DNA from 3 places in the Paenibacillus sp. RS8 genome. Region 3 is predicted to be linked to each of the others. Evidence: predicted binding sites of a transcription regulator. Region 3 holds the regulator's gene; each other region holds the start of a gene.
What was found. Region 3 encodes NrdR, which represses ribonucleotide reductase genes. Its sites were predicted from a motif close to AACACNATATATNGTGTT; they were not measured.
Positions count from the first base shown of each region.

Region 1: a site for NrdR is predicted at 1,292-1,309, ahead of ACDZ28_RS19885 (adenosylcobalamin-dependent ribonucleoside-diphosphate reductase). Genes of this name have one in related genera too.
Region 2: a site for NrdR is predicted at 1,362-1,379, ahead of nrdI (class Ib ribonucleoside-diphosphate reductase assembly flavoprotein NrdI). Genes of this name have one in related genera too.

Region 1 covers NZ_CP168131.1:4,191,161-4,194,440, reverse strand. The annotation lists gene ACDZ28_RS19885 (adenosylcobalamin-dependent ribonucleoside-diphosphate reductase) at 1-1,120, opposite strand, end outside; gene ACDZ28_RS19880 (DEAD/DEAH box helicase) at 1,524-3,269, shown strand; gene ACDZ28_RS19875 (YqhG family protein) at 3,266-3,280, shown strand, end outside.
Region 2 covers NZ_CP168131.1:3,169,276-3,172,555, reverse strand. The annotation lists gene ACDZ28_RS15690 (sugar hydrolase) at 1-1,166, opposite strand, end outside; gene nrdI (class Ib ribonucleoside-diphosphate reductase assembly flavoprotein NrdI) at 1,466-1,825, shown strand; gene nrdE (class 1b ribonucleoside-diphosphate reductase subunit alpha) at 1,812-3,280, shown strand, end outside.
Region 3 covers NZ_CP168131.1:3,866,199-3,869,478, forward strand. The annotation lists gene coaE (dephospho-CoA kinase) at 1-74, shown strand, start outside; gene ACDZ28_RS18460 (lytic transglycosylase domain-containing protein) at 71-634, shown strand; gene ACDZ28_RS18465 (alpha/beta-type small acid-soluble spore protein) at 714-932, opposite strand; gene nrdR (transcriptional regulator NrdR) at 1,098-1,574, shown strand; tRNA gene ACDZ28_RS18475 (tRNA-Ala) at 1,734-1,809, shown strand; tRNA gene ACDZ28_RS18480 (tRNA-Lys) at 1,820-1,892, shown strand; gene ACDZ28_RS18485 (hypothetical protein) at 1,990-2,148, opposite strand; gene ACDZ28_RS18490 (SDR family oxidoreductase) at 2,187-2,978, opposite strand; gene ACDZ28_RS18495 (TetR/AcrR family transcriptional regulator) at 3,216-3,280, shown strand, end outside.

The DNA of each region.
Region 1 (3,280 bases), 320 kb from region 3:
ACTTGGACAGGTTTACAGCGGACAAATTGCAGACTCCCCAGCCTGGCAGACCTTGCTCCCCACATGGGTTCGTACAAATGATCGGATTGAAATACCAGCTGTTGGACATTTGATTGTAATATTCCATGAACACAACACCTGGCTCAGCGGATTTCCAAGCGGATTCGATAATGGTGCGCCACACATCACGCGCTTTAACGGTTCGATAATGAATAACGTTTTTGCCTGCAGCCTTCCACTTGTCGAGATCGCCATCCCACACATCATTATAATCAGGGTCTGTTGTATCCGGGAATACGAGATCCCAATCTAGATTCTCTTTTACAGCCTTCATAAAGCTATTGCTCACACATACCGAAAGGTTCGCATTCGTAACTTGACCCATCGTTTGCTTCACCGTAATGAAGTCCTCTACATCTGGATGCCAGTCATTAATCATGAGCATGAGTGCACCGCGGCGGCTACCGCCTTGTTCAATGAGTCCAGTGGTATAACTAAACAGACCGCCCCAAGATACAGAACCACTAGAAGAACCATTAACACCTCTCACAATTGCACGACGTGGACGTAGAGAGGATAGGTTAATCCCTACACCGCCACCACGAGCCATTATTTCTGTCATTTCAGCCAACGTCTCCATAATACCGCCGCGGCTATCCTTTGGAGAAGGAATTACATAACAGTTAAACAGGGTTAGTTCCTCACTAGCGCCAGCACCAGCCGCAATTCGTCCACCCGGTACGAGCTTCCAATCATCCAGAATCGAACGGAATTTGCCCGCCCATTCTTCTTGAAGCTCAGGTGTCTTCTCCACAGAAGCCATAGCTGAAGACAGACGATCCCACATTTCCTCTGGTGTTTTTTCTATATTAAGCGTCAGCTTCTCAACATCTGATTTCACAAGTTCGCCGCTGCGCGTCTTTACGGTTACAATTCTGCCGTTACGTTCTACGATCTCTCCGACTTCCTTCGTTGGAAATTTCGGATCATCTTTCGTTAGAACTAGTACAACATCGCCCACTTTAGCATTATTGCTGTCGGCATCCTTCCAAGCATAACGATCCAAAAATATTTTTTCACTTAGCCCTTCCAGGCGTTGCTTACCTTCCACTTTACCCAATAGAAAAACCTCCCGCAATGTAGTAAATATTAGTTCCAGTTCATGGTGTGGGCTCCACAACAAAAACTTCCTTACACGTATCTTCAACCTTACGGGTGTATGTAGGAAGTTCATCTTGTCAATAACAAATAGCAGCTACGCACTTTAAAAAAATCACATTTTCATGCTTTTGTCACAATATATTGTGTGCGTCAGCTTTTAAACTATACCACATATTGTATCGAAGGTCTTTTTCGAAAATAGAGTCAAGCAGCTGAAATATCGCAAAACTTGCGGTATTTTCTCGCTTTTACTCTCTTTTTTAAAGGCTATCAAGAAAAATAGAAGGTTATGAATTCTCTTGTTTAAGAGCATACTACTCCTACGAATGATGATATGAATTAGCACCTGAGGAGGCTGTACCATGACGCAATTATTCCGTAATTCTCTACCTCACAAAGGTGGAAAGTCAGCGCCTATACTGCCTGTTCCTCTTTCTTTTGACCGGAATTGGCTACAGGATCTAGAACTCAAACTGGATAAAGGCGGTCCGTGGGGAGACTTCCGTCTATCCAAACTTGCTGTTCAAGGTGAACAAACAGGTCTAGTAACAAGCTTCGATGAACTTCAATGCATGAAGCATTTATCCGGATTATCCCCACTTCCGCACCAGCTCGATACCGCGCATAAAGTTCTTTTTGAGATGTCGGGCCGCGCGATTCTTGCAGATGAGGTCGGACTTGGAAAGACGATTGAAGCTGGACTTGTACTCAAGGAATATCTTGTTCGCGGTCTAGTCTCTAAGGTACTTATTCTGGTACCCGCTTCCCTCGTATTGCAGTGGGTTCGCGAGCTAAATGCCAAGTTTGGTATCGCTGCTGTAGCACAGAAAAAAGCATATTCCTGGGGAAATGCGATTGTTGTCGCATCTATGGACACCGCTAAACGCGATCCACATAAAGAAATGCTGCTGGAAAATGAATATGACATGTTGATTATTGATGAAGCCCACAAGCTGAAAAATAAAAAATCAACCAATTATTTATTTGTACAGCAATTACGCAAAAAATATTGCCTGCTCCTAACCGCTACTCCCGTTCAGAATGATCTGGGCGAGCTATTTAATTTGATCACTTTACTGAAACCGGGGCAACTTGGAAATCAGGGTGATTTCGCTTCGAATTTCGTCGTTGATAAACGCCAACCTAAGAATGAAGGTCAGCTACGGGACGAGCTATCGAAGGTGATGATCCGCAATCGGCGTGGCGAAGGTCCAGTTAACTTTACGAAACGAAAAGTCCGTAATATTCCGCTAGTTCTTTCACAGGAAGAGAGAGTATTATATGACGCTGTCACTTCTTTTGTTAAAGATCAGTATCAGGAATCAGGCGGCAATCTTAGCAGCATGCTTTCCTTGGTAACGCTTCAGCGCGAGGTATGCAGCAGTCGAGATGCTGTGTTCATCACTTTAGTTAATCTGATCAAGAAGCTGCCCGCCGATTCGCCGAAACGCGATCGGATGATGGAGCTATTGCAGACACTTCGTACGGTTAAGACCAATACCAAAGCCGAAACAACACTATCTCTCATTCAAGAAATGAATGAAAAAGTCATTGTCTTTACAGAGTATCGTGCGACTCAAGAATATTTGCTTCAGTATTTCCGCGAACATGGGCTAATGTGTGTTTCTTATTCAGGCGGGATGAATCGCGGCAAAAAAGATTGGATGATGGATCTCTTCCGCGGTCGTGCTCAAGTAATGATCGCTACTGAGGCGGGTGGTGAGGGCATTAACCTGCAGTTCTGTCACCATATGATCAACTTCGATCTGCCTTGGAATCCCATGAGAGTAGAACAGCGGATTGGGCGGGTGCATCGGTTAGGTCAGGAAAATGACGTGGTTATCTATAATTTGTCCACGCAGGGCACGATTGAAGAACATATTCTGCATCTGCTACACGAGAAGATCAATATGTTCGAAATGGTCATTGGCGGGCTGGATGTGATTCTGGAGCGATTTGAGAAGAAAGAATCTCTGGAGAAAAGTTTATACAAAATCATGCTCGAATCCCGCTCCGATGAAGAACTGCGTAATGAGCTAGATCATATCGGTGAATCCCTCAGCGAGTTAACTCAGGGTATCAAAAAAGAAAGTGAGACTGCGACATGACCCTCACCTCA
Region 2 (3,280 bases), 700 kb from region 3:
GTGGCTTGCGTAAGCTGTTCAATCGTCTGCCGCAAACCATCCTGTCGTTCATCTCCGAGAAGAACAGCCAGCTCCAGAGCGCATTTCAAGTTATAGATTAAGATGGCCTGCGCCGGAGCCTGTTTGTTCAGATCCGGATGCCAGTCAGTAAAAGCCCACCAAGTCTCATCGTCGGTCACAATGCCACGCTCATCCAATCGCTCTAAGGCTAATTCTATCTGCCGATAAGCAGACGGCCACAGCTCTTCCAACGTATTCCGGTCATCTGTAGCCAAGAAATAATCGCACAGAGTAGATACAAAAAAGAGTGAATAATCATAGAGATACGTATCGTCAGGGATCACATGGGGTTTCATGAACAAGTTGGCTGTGATCCGTCCCCGCTCATCAGGATAAGCTGCAAACAAGTATAGGCATCGCTTCACCAAATCGTTACCCGAGAATGTTTCGTAATTGGCCAGCGCCTGTAGCCGCAGATCCCCAAGCCACAGTCTGCGGTCCCGCTTAGGCCCGTCTTCGAAGACCTCCTGCATACATTCTTCGAGGGTCTTCACACTGACCTCATCAATGGCCTGCAGTTCGGCATCCAGGTGGTCCAGCGGAGTCAGAAAAGAGCGGTCAGCTGAGGTTTCTGCTGTACAGCTGATTTCGGCAAAGGATACTTTATATTTTGGTGACGTATCAAGAACCTTAAGCTTTACATACCGAAAGCTGTATCTACGCTCCAGATTTAGTGATGCAGGAAGCACATCCAGATGAACCCGCTCTTCCTGCAGCCATGAGCTGCTAAGCCAGCCGTCGTACTCTGAGAAAGGTTCAGCCATCTCCACCGGCATTTCTCCGAGGGTGATCTGCAGATATAGCGGAGCATCCGGGGGGCTGCCTATAGGAATGATCTGTATCGTCAACCGTCCAACCAGATGTTCTCCGAAATCCAGAATAACCTCCTCCCCCTTCCCAAATACAATGGAAGAAAGGGTCTCCGCATTTTGAATCGTCTCAACCTGCCAACCATGCACCGCTAGTTCACTCTTTACAACCCGGATCATCTGCTTCGGTGAACATTTTCGGTAAATAAGCTTCGGCAGAAGCTGCTCTGCGTTTAAAGCAAATGCCTCATTTTTATGGATAGTTACTGCTTGCTGGCGCTGCATCGCTTGAGTCATAACCAATCTCCTCCTTCGTTTGTCTTATTCCCCCTCTAGTAAACCTCAATTCCACTTGCCTGAACATGCAGTGAATACAGGTAATCTTACTCTTATTACAGGTCTGTTCGACTTAGCATTACTAGACAACTTCCACTAGAAAGGATGTACTTTTCATGTTGACTTTTCAACATATAGTGATTAAAATAAACAACGCACACTAAATATAGTATTCATATGATTTTCCAGTATTTATAGCTTATCTATTCAATCTTTACAGTATTTAAATTAGGTTTAATATATACAGGGGGAGAGACTCCATGCTAGTCGCATACGATTCGAAAACGGGAAACGTCAAACGCTTCATTGGTAAGCTTAAGCTGCCCGCTGTGCAGATTGAAGAGCATATGACCATTGATGAGCCCTACGTGCTTATTACATATACCACCGGCTTTGGACAGATTCCAGAGAAGGTGTCTATTTTTTTGAAGAACAATTATTCCAATTTGAAAGGCATCGCCGCCAGCGGCAACAAGAACTGGGGCGAGCTGTTCGCGCATAGCGCAGACTTGATTGCAGATCGGTACAACGTACCGGTTATCGGTAAATTTGAGCTATCGGGCACATTTGGCGATGTAGAACGAATTAAACAGGAGGTGAGCCGAGTTGCGGCATATTGAACTAAACAACATGTTGATGAAGAGAGACGAAACTGGTTTCTTTCAATTGGATAAAGACCTTGAGGCAGTAGCCGAATTTATGCGGGATGTAGAACGGCGGAGCTTGGTTTTTGAGAATACAAAAGCCAAGGTTGATTATATGATTGAACAGGATTTCTACGAAAATTTTTACGAACAGTACAGCTTAACTGAGATTGAAGAAGTCTACCAAATTACCCATTCTTACAACTTCAGCTTTCCATCCTATATGGCAGCTTCGAAGTTCTATACGGATTACGCTGTAAAAAGCAATGACCGCAAGCAATATCTGGAGCATTATCCGGACCGTGTGGCGGCAGTTGCCCTTCACCTAGGACGCGGTAACGCCGCTACTGCCGGCATGCTTGCCCGTTCGATGATGGAGCAGCGCCTGCAGCCAGCGACGCCTACCTTCTTGAATGCCGGCAAGAGCCGGCGCGGTGAGCTTGTCTCCTGCTTCCTGATCGAAATGGACGACTCGCTTAATTCGATCAACTATGTGCTCAATACCTGCATGCAGCTATCGAAGATCGGCGGTGGCGTGGCTGTCAACCTGTCCAAGCTCCGTTCCCGCGGAGAGACCATCAAGGGTGTCGAAGATGCGGCTAAGGGCATTATACCTGTGCTCAAGCTGATGGAAGACGGCTTCTCCTATGCTGACCAAATGGGTCAACGTAAAGGCTCTGGAGCCGCCTACTACAACATTTTTGGATGGGATGTTCTTGAATTTCTCGACAGCAAGAAGATCAACGCCGATGAAAAAACAAGACTCAAAACCCTGTCCATTGGCCTAATCATTCCGAATCGCTTCTATAAGCTGGCGAAGGACAATGAACCGCTGCATGTATTTGCACCTTACAGTGTGTACAAGGCCTACGGTACGCATCTTGATGACATGGATTTGGATGATATGTACGATAAGCTTTTAGCCGATCCTCGTGTCAAAAAGAGAAAAGCCATGAGCGCGCGGGATATGCTGACCAAAATCGCCATGATCCAGCTGGAATCTGGCTATCCATATATTATGAACAAGAGCAACGCCAATGCGGCCCATGCCCTGAAAAATGTCGGACAGATCAAAATGTCCAACCTCTGCACGGAAATTTTCCAGCTGCAGGAGACTTCAGAGATTAATGATTACGGGCAGGAGGATACGATCCGCCGTGATGTAAGCTGCAATCTGGCTTCTTTGAACATTGTCAACGTGATGGAGCATGGCAAAATCCGTGAATCGGTACATGAAGGTATGATCGCCCTGACCGCTGTCAGCGATATGACCAGCATCTCCAATGCCCCAGGCGTAGCCAAGGCCAATAAAGAGATGCACTCGGTCGGACTTGGCGTGATGAATCTGCACGGCTATCTAGCCAAGAACAAGATTGCTTATGAGAGCGAACAGGCTCGCGATTTTGCCCGGACCTTTTTCATGACCATGAA
Region 3 (3,280 bases):
TTGACAACAGTGGCGAACTTGCGCACACTGAGCAACAGGTTGCTGTTCTTTGGGACAGGCTGGGCTTATTATGAAATGGTTACGTAAAAAAAGAGTCCTTCTTCTGTTATTCATTGGTTTTACTGCGATATTGTTTCTGAGTACGAACTGGATGTCCTGGTTTTATCCGATCCATTATAAAGATGAGATCCGTAAGCACAGCGTTACGTACGATATTGACCCATTTCTAGTGGCTTCAATTATCCGAGTGGAAACGAACTTCAAAACTGGACGAGAATCCAAAAAAGGTGCTATAGGTTTAATGCAGCTTATGCCGGATACCGCCAAATGGGCCCTTGAAAAGGCCAAGCTCCCTGATGTATCTATGGAGGAGCTAAAGCATGAACCATCAGCAAATATTGAACTAGGTACCTGGTATCTTTCAACATTATCCCGTCAATTCGAAGGTAAACCTACAGCAGTTATCGCTGCATATAATGCTGGACCGGGTAAAGTTCAAAAATGGCTGGATGAGGGGATCTGGGATGGAACGGATGCTACGATTAAGGATATTCCGTTTGGTGAAACCCGCCATTATGTACAGCGCGTCAACTATTACTATGATCAGTACACGGATATTTACAACGAATTCTAAAACCGTGTTATGTATAAAAAGAAGTACTAAACGATCTTGCGATCGTTTAATACTTCTTCAGTAAGCTTATGTGGACAGGTTATTTGTATTGACCTGCCAATTGTTGTTCTGCCAGGGTTACAAGACGTTTAGTGATGTAACCACCGATCGAACCATTTTCATAAGAAGTTTTATTGCCTTGGTAACCATCTGGGGAAAGCGTGATTCCGAGTTCTTGGGCAACTTCATATTTAAGTTGTTCCAAAGCACCGCGGGAATTTGGAGCTACAAGGTTATTGGAGCTGTTGTTTTGGCTCATTGCTGTTCACCTCCTCTGTTGGTAACTGTATTATGTGCCGGACTTGCCATAATCATTACAACAAATAAACGGTGATTTCTGGAAAAAATGAAATAGCCCTTCAAAAGCCGGATGTTTAACATACCGGGACAAAAAAACATTATGTAATAGGAAGTGATGAAGCTTATGAAATGCCCTTACTGCGATCACACAAATACTAAAGTACTCGACTCGCGACCAGCAAATGAGAATAAGTCCATCCGCCGCAGGCGTGAATGCGAGCGTTGCAGCAAACGGTTTACAACCTTTGAAATGATCGAGGAAACACCGTTAATCGTGATCAAAAAAGACGGCAGCCGTGAGGAATTCAGCCGTGATAAAATACTTCGGGGCTTAATACGTGCCTGTGAGAAACGGCCTGTCTCTGTAGAACGTTTAGAGAAGATCGTCTCTGAGGTAGAGAAATCCCTGCGAGGCATCGCCGTAGCTGAAGTGGAGAGCCAACAGATCGGTGAATTGGTTATGGAACAGCTCTATCCAGTAGATGAAGTCGCATACGTTCGTTTTGCGTCTGTATACCGTCAGTTCAAGGATATTAACATGTTTATGAAGGAACTGAAGGGTCTGTTATCTAAGAGTACTGGGGATCTGGACAGATTGTAGGGTTGTGGCTAGTCTAATGACTAAAAAAAGTGTTGACAGCGAAGGCGATTTTTTATATTATATAGGAGTCGCCTACGGCGCTTGATTTTGTCAGAATGACTTAAATACACCGAACTTGATTCTAAAATGTGTGATTACATACATCTGAAAATTACGTTTGGGGCCATAGCTCAGCTGGGAGAGCGCATCGCTGGCAGCGATGAGGTCAGGGGTTCGATCCCCCTTGGCTCCACCAAACTTCATATGGACTCTTAGCTCAGTTGGTAGAGCAGTAGACTCTTAATCTATTTGTCCAGGGTTCGAGCCCCTGAGAGTCCATCACAGAAAGAACGGCAGAGATGCCGTTCTTTTTTTTTGCTATAATTAAGGCATTTGTCTTGGCTTGCTGGGCTGTTTGCAAAAATGGCGGAAGTGGCTAGCGTTTCTCATATCCGTCAATCTTCCTTCCTGTTATGAGCTTGGAGAACTGTGGCCTTGCGTACAGCGGGTTTCTTTCGGTATCGAGCACGAGCTGCAAATCTTTGCGCCCTGATAATTCAATCCTTAATGATTCTCCGTTTAGATGCTTAAGCATCTAAACGGAGAATTGGGCATCGCTTTTAAACCAACATTTCATAAACTAGAATGGGGGCGAACCATTCGTTCCATCAACGTGACTACCTGCTTGCGCGGAAGAAGTCGGCTTCCCTGGGATGCCCAATAATTTAGTTTTCCCGCGATAATGTAACTCCGTTTCTTTTCGATTCCCCGAAAGCCGGTCTTCACAACATCGATTGGAGAGGCGAGTTTTCTTCCTGAGGCAGCATCTGATCCAGTAACCTTAAAAAACTCCGTTTCAGTCGCACCAGGGCAAAGCGCCAAAATCCTAACGCCTCGATCGCGATTTTCTGCCCAGAGCGCCTCGGAGAAAGAGAGTACGAATGCTTTCGTTGCTGAATAAACGGCCATATAGGGTGCGGGCTGAAAGGCTGCAACAGAAGCGACATTAATAATAATACCGTCTTTGCGGCGTTGCATCTCCGGAAGAAACTGATGATTCATTGCGACTAAAGAAGCTATATTTAGGCGGATCTCTTCTTGCTCACGTTCTGGCGATATTTCCTCAAAGCGTCCAAAGGTTCCAAAGCCAGCATTATTGATCAAAATGTTTACTTGGAGTCCCAAAGTGCGAATCTGATCAGCCAGTTCTTCTACGGAGCCGGGCTTAGATAAATCCTGCGCTATGGAATAAGTGTGAATAGGGTATTTGGAAGCAAGCTCCAAAGCGAGGGAATCGAGTTTTTCTTTGGATCGGGCGACTAAAATGACATGGCATCCTTTTGCAGCTAATTCAGTTGCGAATACTTTACCGATCCCAGCAGATGCTCCAGTGATAAGCGCGACTTTATCGGTATAATGAATCATTAGAAGATCCCCCATTCCAAATTTTTAAGTATGTTAATTAGAATAAATATTCTAATTTATTATAGTGCTCAAAGGGGAATTAGGTCAATTTTTTTTAATTCCCACGAAACATCTTGTTTTAAACAAGGTTTGTATTATGATGATGCGGATTTTGCGGAATAAATATTCCTAAGTTATAGTGTAGAGGATACATAATTACTCGTTAGTGGAATGAATTTTCTATAAGAAGGTGACAGGGTGGGTAAGCGGGAAGATATTTTAAAAGCGACATTATTTCTAATTAATAAAGACGGGCTTCAATC